Regions from separate parts of the Pacificimonas sp. ICDLI1SI03 genome, predicted to be linked through region 1. Evidence: riboswitches for the same ligand, from Rfam matches in the RefSeq annotation. Region 1 holds a riboswitch; each other region holds the start of a gene.
The links. Region 1 has a riboswitch for cobalamin ahead of ACSMXM_RS14310 (TonB-dependent receptor plug domain-containing protein). Riboswitches for the same ligand answer to the same signal wherever they lie in the genome.
Positions count from the first base shown of each region.

Region 2: another riboswitch for cobalamin. It lies ahead of ACSMXM_RS11380 (ABC transporter substrate-binding protein); the one in region 1 lies ahead of ACSMXM_RS14310 (TonB-dependent receptor plug domain-containing protein).
Region 3: another riboswitch for cobalamin. It lies ahead of ACSMXM_RS11415 (TonB-dependent receptor plug domain-containing protein); the one in region 1 lies ahead of ACSMXM_RS14310 (TonB-dependent receptor plug domain-containing protein).

Region 1 covers NZ_JBSQAU010000002.1:486,795-490,069, reverse strand. Annotated here, with positions in the region: gene ACSMXM_RS14310 (TonB-dependent receptor plug domain-containing protein) at 1-1,468, opposite strand, end outside; cobalamin riboswitch at 1,645-1,876, opposite strand; gene ACSMXM_RS14305 (helix-turn-helix domain-containing protein) at 2,983-3,237, shown strand; gene ACSMXM_RS14300 (hypothetical protein) at 3,234-3,275, shown strand, end outside.
Region 2 covers NZ_JBSQAU010000001.1:2,326,520-2,329,794, reverse strand. Annotated here, with positions in the region: gene ACSMXM_RS11385 (FecCD family ABC transporter permease) at 1-388, opposite strand, end outside; gene ACSMXM_RS11380 (ABC transporter substrate-binding protein) at 391-1,272, opposite strand; cobalamin riboswitch at 1,520-1,720, opposite strand; gene ACSMXM_RS11375 (amidohydrolase family protein) at 1,866-3,275, shown strand, end outside.
Region 3 covers NZ_JBSQAU010000001.1:2,334,398-2,337,672, reverse strand. Annotated here, with positions in the region: gene ACSMXM_RS11415 (TonB-dependent receptor plug domain-containing protein) at 1-1,389, opposite strand, end outside; cobalamin riboswitch at 1,562-1,812, opposite strand; gene ACSMXM_RS11410 (response regulator transcription factor) at 2,032-2,760, shown strand; gene ACSMXM_RS11405 (ATP-binding protein) at 2,760-3,275, shown strand, end outside.

The DNA of each region.
Region 1 (3,275 bases):
GAAAAGAAGTGAAGATCTCTTCGTCCAGTTCGCTCTCGAAATAGGTGACCCCGATTGAAGCGCGCTCACCGAACAGCGACTGGTCGATCCCGATCTCCCATCCGCTCGACTTCTCGGGCCTGAGGTCGGGATTGCCGATGAAACGGCCGTCCACGAACCCATATAGTTCGTAGAACGAGGGGTTCTTCACCCCCGATCCGACGGCCCCGCGCACTCGCGTAGCCGCAGCGATCCGATAGCTCGCCTGAAGCCTGTACGTGGTTGTATCGGCGAACTGGTCGTTCCAGTCCCTGCGGATGGATGCGGACGCGCTCGCTCGGTCTCCGAGATCGATCGCATACTGGCCGACGAGACCGACATTGTCGATCTGTCGGCGACCGGTGAATGCGAAGCCGGTCGGATCGGTGTTACGGAAGCGTTCGCGTTCGACATCGAGAGCCGCCGTGACCCGGTGGGTCAGACCGCCAGCCTCGATACGCAACGTCGTATCGTAGGACCCTTTCAACCTCTGGCCCTCGCTGCCATAGCTGCGTCCAGTCGAAGCGAAACCGTCGCGCCGGGTATCCGCGATCTGGGCCGAAAACGCTTGGGTCCAGCGATCGTCGAGCAAGTCTAGCTCGCCCCTGATGAGCACATAGATAGCCTCGTTCTCGAAGCGGTTGCCGGGGCTATCGACCTGGAATCCGAAGGTCGGACTTCCCGGATCGGAATCGCTGTCGTTGAATTCGGCATTGGTGCGCGCGTAGCGTAATACACCAGTGAGGCGTGCATTGGTTGATGGCGCGAACGTCGTCTTCAGCGACACCGCACCACTGTCGTTCGCAAGATCGCGCGTGCCGTTCCGGGCGCCTGGCGTGCCATCGGTGGTATTGAGTGTGGCGGACAGCGCGTAGTCGAGATCGCCACTATATCCAGCGATCCGGGCAGCACCGTTCACCATGCCGAACGAACCGGCTTCGATCCGCGCGACCGCCCCGGGCGCATCGCGGCCGTCGAGAGTGATGTACTGGATGACGCCGCCGATCGCGTCCGACCCGTAGATCGCGCTCTGCTGTCCGCGCAGCACCTCGATCCGCGAAGCCTCGTCGGCGATAAGCGTTCCGAAATCGAACTCGCCGGCATAGGGATCCGACACCTCGATCCCGTCAACGAGGACGAGCGTATGGTTGGCTTCAGCACCGCGCAACCGAAGCTGTGTCTGACCGGGAACCCGTCCGACCGCGACCCCTGGGACGTCGCGGAGCACGTCGGACACCTCGCGGACTTGCCTCCGGTCGAGGATTTGCTCGTCGAGGACGGTGACCGATCCGCCGATCCGGTCGAGCGGCATGGGATCGGTGGCGCGGTTCCCGGTGACGACGATCGAGGTGTTGGATGTCTCTGGATCGGCAGCGGGATCGATGGTCTGAGCGAGCGATGGAGCCGGCAGAAGCACGGAAGACAGAAGCGACAGGTGAATGTATTTCATGAGAACGAATTTCCGGGGCGCCGGGCGACTTGGCCGGAGCGTCCGCACGAGTGCGGTCGACGAGACTGCTAGGGACGGACGCGTGCATCCCCCGGCAGTCCTGCCGATGCGGCTCCAACCGCTACTCGTCGCCCGGACGAAATTCGTTTCGCGCCTGGCCAATCCCATGAGCCCGGCAAGAGCGACACGCGCCGGTCGGTCTCCTGGCTCACGGGTTGTCGCACGAAACATACCTTCCCAGACGACAATTGCCGCCCAGTGGTTGTGGAGCCAACCCCACCCATGTTACGCGCTCGCCGCTTACAGTTGCAGGGACAGCCGCAGAATTGGCCTATCGAGACCTCACTGCGTTCCCGTTACCGGCACGCTTTATCGACATTTGATTCTGCCGACGCTCGTCTCATAGACTTTGGTCGAATGAGCGGCAAGCGCGCAGTTCCAGAGCAACGCAGCAAGACGATGGTCGCCGTTTTAGGGGGTAGGTGAACTTAATCCATCGTATCTGTTTAGGTCACCAACTGAAATGCCCAGATGTTGATCCGTCGACCTTTGGATTGGCACCAGCTTTCGCTTTCGTCTGAGATCGATTCTCAACCCTTTCTTAAATATCGCGAATGGTGTCGGAAGCCGTACGGCAGCATTTTAGTTTCTAATGCGCAAGCCGGACAGATCGCATACGGTCCAACTTCGTCGCCGGTTCAATGTCCTCTATATTGAATGCGCGGCCTAAAAGCCGACCGTCGCACACCCACCCTAAACCACGACATTAAAGCGTCAACATTATTGACCCAGAAGCTGACACATAGGCCGTCCACGAGCGTGGCTGCAACCAATCGTCGAGTATCCCGTGTGCGCTCGTAATCCGAATATCTGGCGCTTGGTGTGCGATGATCGCGTCGTTGCGCTGCCTTGGCGTTGCATCATTTAGCGACGCTCTTAGACACTGCCGCTACAGAAACTTTGCAGCTTGGTTGCTAATCAGAAGCACACTCGCAACGCTATCACTGCAGGTCGCTGGCAGCGCCGGATACAGTCGCGATGCACTCCGCTTGCAGGCGTAATCGGCGTGGGGTATTTGTCCGTAAGCGTCTGATTTGAAGAAAGAAAATGAGGGCGAGATAAAAGCGCCGCCGTCGGTCGGGGCGCAGGTGGTTGGTTTCGTTCAGTAATATGCGACGGCACCCATATTGCCCCTGCGGCGCTCATTTCAAAAAGTTCTTTGCTATCAAACAGATTGGCGACGGCGCTTGGCGTTCTGCGCTGTTTTCGTTCGGTAACCCGCTTTCGCCCGGACGTCCTTCGCCGTCCCGATGAGCATCGGTGCATTTGACTGGAGTGCTTGCCCCCACGCCTCTGCGCTGCGGCGAAAGAACGACAGCTGCGGCGTAGGAACGTCATGTGGCGCAGGGTGCCCTAATCGATCGATACTCAGTGCTGATGGCGGGCCGGCCTGTTCCCTCCATGCTTCCCAAGGTCGGTCCGTCATCACCCGAAAGATGAAAGGATCGACGGCTATGCCATCTGCGAGCACGACAGAGCATCCTTGCGAGCAATGCGGGCCCCAGGCCATCGAACCGATCGCCATGCGCGTACCCGAAGCCTGTCGCTATCTCGGGATCGGACGCAGCACACTCTATGTGCTCATTTCCAGAGACGAGATCGAGATCATCAAGATGGGGAGCGCAACCCTCGTGCTCACAGCCAGCCTGCGCTCGCTGGTTGAGCGGCTACGTCGTCCTGCCGATCAGGTACCGGGGACCGCTATATGATTACGGCGCATCCTGACTTGCTGAAAGCTGTGGTGCTT
Region 2 (3,275 bases), on a different contig from region 1:
CGGCAGCCACGATGAAGGTCGCCGCCAGTGCGCCCGCGATCGCCGCCAGCGGCAGGACGAGCGGACCGGCGGCGGTCAGACCAAAATAGAGCGCCGTCGTCGCGGCGAGCGCGGCACTGGCGGAAACACCAAGCACGCCCGGTTCCGCCAGCGGATTTCGCAACAGTCCCTGCAGCGCGGCCCCGCTCATCCCCAGCGCCGCGCCCACGAGCGACGCGGCGAGGGTACGCGGCAGGCGGATTTGCCAGATGACGATCTGGTCGCCCGCACTACCGAAACCGAGGGCGGCCGCAAGGATGCGCCCGGCATCGATGGGGACAGACCCAAGCATGAGCGCCGCCATCGTCGCTGCCAGCCAGCACAGCGTCAGGATCACCAGCGCGCGCATGTTCACGACCCGCCCCCGCGCCCGCGCCCGGCTGCAGGACCGGCATCGGCCATGGCAGCCGCAGGCGTCTTGGCGAGCGCCTCTACCGCGTCCAGCAAAAACCAGCCGCCGCACGACGTCCACGCGCCGGACATGGAAACCACCGGCCTGTCACGCAGCTGCGCCCGGGCGATCGGATGGCGCGCCGCACTCCAATTATCGACCTTGTTCGCCCCCTCGCCAAAGGAGGCGGCCGCGATGATATCGGGCCGCCGATAGGCAAGCCGCTCCAACGGAAGGGGATTCCAGCCCTTGCGGCGCTGGAAATTGCGGAAACCCGCCGCCTCGATCATCTCGTTGACCAGGGTATCCGGCCCGGTCGTGACACCCGAGGGCGTCAGATAAAGCGCGGTGCGGGCGCGCGCGTCAGGGCCAATGCGGGCGAGCCGTTCGTCCATATGCTGGACGACTTCGCGCCCCGCCTGCGCATTTCCCAACGCTGCCGACAGGCGCGTCACCTCTTCGCGGACATCGGCGAGGGACGCCGGATAGCCCAGTTGCACGACGGATACCCCGGCCTGTTCCAGAAACGCCGCCATGTTCGGCCCGCCGCCAAAGGAGCGGACGACAAGATCAGGTCGCAGGGCCAGAATGTTTTCGGCATGCGGCTGCACGCTCCTGAGGCCGACCGCCTGCTCCCGCATGTAGGAAAAGCTTTCACGCGCATAGGGCGACAGCGCGAGGATATCCTGGCGATCGGCGAATTTCAGGACATATTGGTCGGCGCAATAATCCAGGCTGACGATGCGCCGCGGCCGGTGGTCCGCCTGGGCCTCTGGCACAGGCGTCTCCGCCCCGCACGCCGCCAGCGCAGATAGAATCAGAAGGGTCAGCAAGGCTTTCATCGACGCTACAGCAAAATCCTTGCCGCGGTGCCTGACGGAAACAGATACTGGAGAGGTTGCATGAACGGTTCCGCATGAACCGGCGCGCGGGCCTGGGTCGCGCGCTGGCAAGTGACAGCAGGGCCCGCCGCGCGAGAATGGATCGGCAATTCTGCCGGACCCACACCCCGACGGCGCCAAGTGGCGGCCAATATCTGTCGCTACGCTGGAAACGGCTGTTTCCGACCCCGACGGGCTGACCCGGCCCCGGATGAACGACGCGACGGCAGGTTTCCTGACTTGCCGATCGATACCCCTGGGCCGTCTTCCCGGCGCAATGCTGCGTCCAGTGACGTCTTGGCCCGGAATTCCCGGCATACAGTTGCGGGCACAGCGCCGGCGTCACACCGGCTTCCCTCTTAGCCTGCCCCCCTATTGGCGGACAGGCACCGTCCCGACGGTCCTTGCCGCCTCCATGCGCGACGGTCAACAGGGGGCAGCGGGCGCCGCTTGGCCGCGCGCGTTTCAGCGACCCAGCGCCAGACCCATCTTCCGTGCCCTTTCTTTTCTTGCGGCACCGGCATAGATCATTGCGCATTCAGAGGGAGCTTCACATGACCGAATTTCGCGCAATCCGCAGCCACCGTCTCCGTATCCGCATCACGACCGCAGTGGCGGCTCTGGTCTGTTCCACAGCGCTTTTGCTGCCGGGCATGGCGGGTGCTCAGACAAGTGCAAATGACGCGAACGCCACCTATGACATCGTGATCCAGGGCGGCCGTGTCATCGATCCGGCCAGCGGGCGCGACGAGGTTGCGAATGTCGGCATTAATGACGGCACGGTCGCGGCAATTGCCACGACACCGTTGAACGGCAGGCAGGTTCTGGATGCCACCGGCCAAGTCGTGGCGCCGGGCTTCATCGACTATCACGCGCATGGACAGGATCCGAAGAGCCAGAGTTTCCAGCTGCTGGACGGTGTCACGACGGCCATGGAAATGGAATCCGGCGTCATGCCGGTGGCCGACTATTATGCCAACAAAACAGGCAAGGCACTGATCAATTTCGGCGCGACCGCTTCGTTCCTGTGCGCGCGCATAGAGGTTCTGACCGAAGAGAATTGCGTCATGAACGGCGCGCTCAGCAGCAGCGCAACGACCCTCGCCCCCGCCGCGCTTACCACCCCGGCGAATGAAGAGCAGGAGGATGCGATCCTCGCTGCGGTGAAGCGTGAAATCGACGCCGGCGCATTGGGGATCGGCATCGGTCTGGAATATGCGCCGGGCATCGGTCGCCGCGAAATCTATCGCGCGTTCAAGACCGCGGCGGAAGCAGACGTGCCCGTCTTTGTCCATGTACGTATGCGCGAGGAAAGCCGTGCGCCCGGCATGCCCATCGCCGTCGCCAATGAGCTGATCGCGGACGCTGCGGCAACAGGCGCCGCGCTGCAGCTGGTCCACGTCACGTCGACCGCGCTCGGCGATGCACCAACGGTTATCGAAATCATGAAGGGTGCGGCCGCGAACGGCGTCGACGTCACGACGGAGGCCTACCCCTATGAGGCGGGATCGACGGCACTCGGTTCCGAATTCTTTTCCGAAGGCTGGCAGGAGCGTTCCAACGTCACCTATGGCGACGTGCAGTGGACCGCCACGGGCGAGCGTCTGACCGAAGAAACCTTCAACAAATACCGCAAGGAAAACCCGGAGGGGACGGTGGTCATTTTCATGATCCCGCAGGAGGCGATCGACGCGGCCATGGCCGATCCCTTCGTTTCCATTGCCTCCGACGGCATGGTCATGAACGATCCAAAGGTGCATCCGCGCGGCGCCGGCAGCTTCAGCCGCGTGCTCGGCCATTTCGTGCGCGAACGCGGCGTGCTGGACCTGAACACCGCCCTCAGCAAAATGACGATCATGCCGGCTCGTCGCCTGGAAAAGGTCGCCCCCGCCATGGCGCGCAAGGGGCGCATCGATGTAGGCGCGGACGCCGACATCGTCATCTTCGACCCCGCGACCGTCACC
Region 3 (3,275 bases), on a different contig from region 1:
CTCCAGGCCGACTTCCCACCCCTCCGATTTCTCGGGCTGCAGGTCTTCATTGCCGATGAACCGGCCGTCATTATAGCCGAACAATTCGTAGAAGCCGGGGTTCTTTACGCCAGAACCCGCCGCCGCGCGCAGGCGTGTGCCGCTGTCAAAGCGATAGCTGCCCTGCACACGATATGTGGTGGTGTCGTCGAACCGTTCATTATCGTCATAGCGCACCGACGCGCCAAAGGACGCGTAATCGCCAAGGCCGAGTTCATACTGACCGACGAGGCCCAGATTGTCGTTCCGGCGCGCGCCGGTGAAGGCGAAGCCGGCGGGATCGGTATTGCGAAAACGTTCCCGCTCCACATCGGCCGCCCCCGTCAGCACATGACTGACCGCCGCATCGCCAAGGCGCAGCGATGTTTCATAGGACCCCTTCAGCCGGGTGCCGACATTGCCATAGCTGCGACCGGCGGCGTTGAAGCCATCGCGCGTCGTATCCGCGACCTGGGCCGTCAACGCATGACTCCAGCGGCGATCCAGCAGGTCGACTTCGCCGCGCACCAGGCCATAAAGCGCCTCGTTCCGCAGGCGGGTGCCGGGGGAATCGACGATCAGGCCAAAGCTGGGGCTGGTCGGGTCATTATCAGTATCGTTGAATTCCGCGGCCGTGCGCGAATATCTGCCGACCGCGACGATCCGCGCGTTCGCCGAGGGCGTCCACGTCCCCTTGAAGGAGGCAGCGCCCGTATCGTTCGACAGGTCGCGGCCACCGGCGCGGGCATTGCTGGTGCCGTCGGTGGTGTTGATCGTCCCGGAAAAGGCATAATCGACGTCGCCCGAAACGCCCGCCGCGCGTGCCGCAGCGTTCAGCGTGCCGAAGGAGCCACCCTCTACGCGCGCGCTGTAGCCCGGCGCCTCGCGCCCGGTCAGCGTGACATATTGAATGACGCCGCCAATCGCATCGGAGCCATAGATGGCGCTTTGCTGGCCGCGGATGATTTCGACGCGCGCCGCCTCATCGGCGACCAGCGTGCCGAAATCGAACTCGCCCGAATAGGGGTCGGACACTTCAATGCCGTCGACCAGTACCAGAACCTGGTTTGCCTCGCTGCCACGCAGGCGCACCTGAGTCTGTCCGGCAATGCGGCTGACCGCGACGCCGGGCACGTCCCGCAGAACATCGGAGATGGCGCGGGTCTGGCGCTGCTCCAGCGCCTCTGTGTCGAGAACGGTGATGGCGCTGCCATATTGATCGACCTGGATCGGCTGGCTGGCGCGGGTGCCGGTGACGACGATCTCCGTGCCGGCGACTGGGCTCTGGGCGGAAAGGTTGGTTTGCGCCGCAGCAGGCGCAAGGAAACAGGCCGCAAAAACAGCGGTCGTATAAAGATAAGTGGACTTCACAAAAAATAACTTCCTGGCGTCGAGCGACCAGGCCGGAGCGTCCGCGCGAACGGTCGACTGCCTTTGGCGGCCGGACGCGTGGGCGACCGCCTGAGCAGACGATGCGGCTCCAGCCGCACGTTCGTCGCTCAGACGAAATCGATTTCGCGCCTGGCCAATCCCATGGACCCGGCAAGAGCGACACGCGCCGGTCGGTCTCCTGGCTCACGGGTCGTCACCCGGCATGCGCCTTCCCAGATGTTCGGCCTTGGCCAAATCACCCAGTGACTACGGATCGTTGCCGGTCCGTCTGCATGCCGTGCTCGCCGCTTACAGTTGCAGGGTCAGCCGCAGAATTGCCCGGAAAAAGCCCAGGCGCACTGCGTTCCCGTTACCGGTGCGATGCGCCGACCCGCAATGCGGACCGACAAGGGCGCCTCTAACAACGCTCCCCGAATTGCGCAATCGCCGTCGTATATCTGCAGGGGCGGGGTAGTCGGAAGGTACGCGCTCCGCCTACTAGCGACAGCGCCCGCAAGGTCCGGAGTGGACGCATGCATCCGTGTCTTGAACGGGGGAGGAAGCGTCAGCGCCACTATCAAGAAAGGCTCGACGCCGTACCGCCGAAAATTTATGCGGTGGTCATCATAGAGGCTTATATCGATGGAATTCAGTTCGAGGTCCCGCCGCATTGCGGTTGTAGAAGATGACGGGGCCCTGCGCGTGCTTTTGTCCAGAACGTTGCGGGAGAACGGATTCGCCGTCGATGCCTATCGTTCAGGGGCGGAGTTTCGCACCGCACTTGACGATCTGTCATTCGACCTCGTCATCCTGGATGTCATGCTACCGGGCAGCAATGGCTTTGATATTTGCCGCTGGCTGCGCGCGCGCAGCGACGTGCCGATCATCTTCATGAGCGCACGCGGACAGAATACTGACCGCATCGTCGGACTGGAGCTGGGCGCGGACGATTATCTGCCAAAGCCTGTGGACCCGCAGGAGCTGACCGCCCGGGTCCGGGCAGTCCTGCGCCGCGCCGAGGCACGGCCGTCGGACGAGCCCGAAATGTCGGGGCTGCTGCATTTCGAAGGCTGGACGATGGACTGCCGGCGCCGCGAATTACACGCCCCTGATGGCAGCCGCGTATCGGTCTCCAGCGCCGAATTCGACCTTCTTGCCGTGCTGGTGGACATGCCGCACCGCGTCGTCGGCCGCGAGCTGCTGCTGGAACATTCACGCGGGCGGCTGGCCGCGGGCGACGGCAGCGATCGCAGCGTCGACGTTCTGATCAGCCGCCTGCGGCGAAAGCTGGGCAGCCATGACGGCGGCCGCGACCTGATCAAGACAGTGCATGGCATCGGCTATCTGTTCACGGCCGAAGTCAGCCGCTGATGGCGACCATCCGCTTGTGGCCGACGGGATTTACCAGCCGGGTCACCTTGCTGCTGCTGGCGGCGATCTTCGTTCAGTTCGCCATTGGCGGCTATCTTGTCGGACTGGGCGAGCGGCACATTCAGCAGGAGGATCTGGCGCGCAGGATCGCGGAGCAATTGCTGGTCGCAGAACGCATCATAGAGGCTGCCCCGCCCACGCAAAGAGCCCGCCTGGTCAGCGATCTGTCGACGCGGCACCTGGTGTTCTCCCTGCGGACGGATCGCCCCCAACTGGTCGACACCGACCACCCACTGGTGGGCGAGGTGCGCGCCGAAATCACAAGGTGGGAACCGGCACTGTCGGGGTACGAAATTGCCCTGGGCGTGCGAACGGGTCCGCAACTGCGGATCACCCGCGTGCTGGAGGGCGCGCTGAAAGTGCCCAGTGGGCCGTGGATCTATTTTCGAACCATGGAGCCGCTGTGGGGCTGGGCGGCGATCCTCAGTACCTTGCTTTCGGTGGGTCTGGTCGCT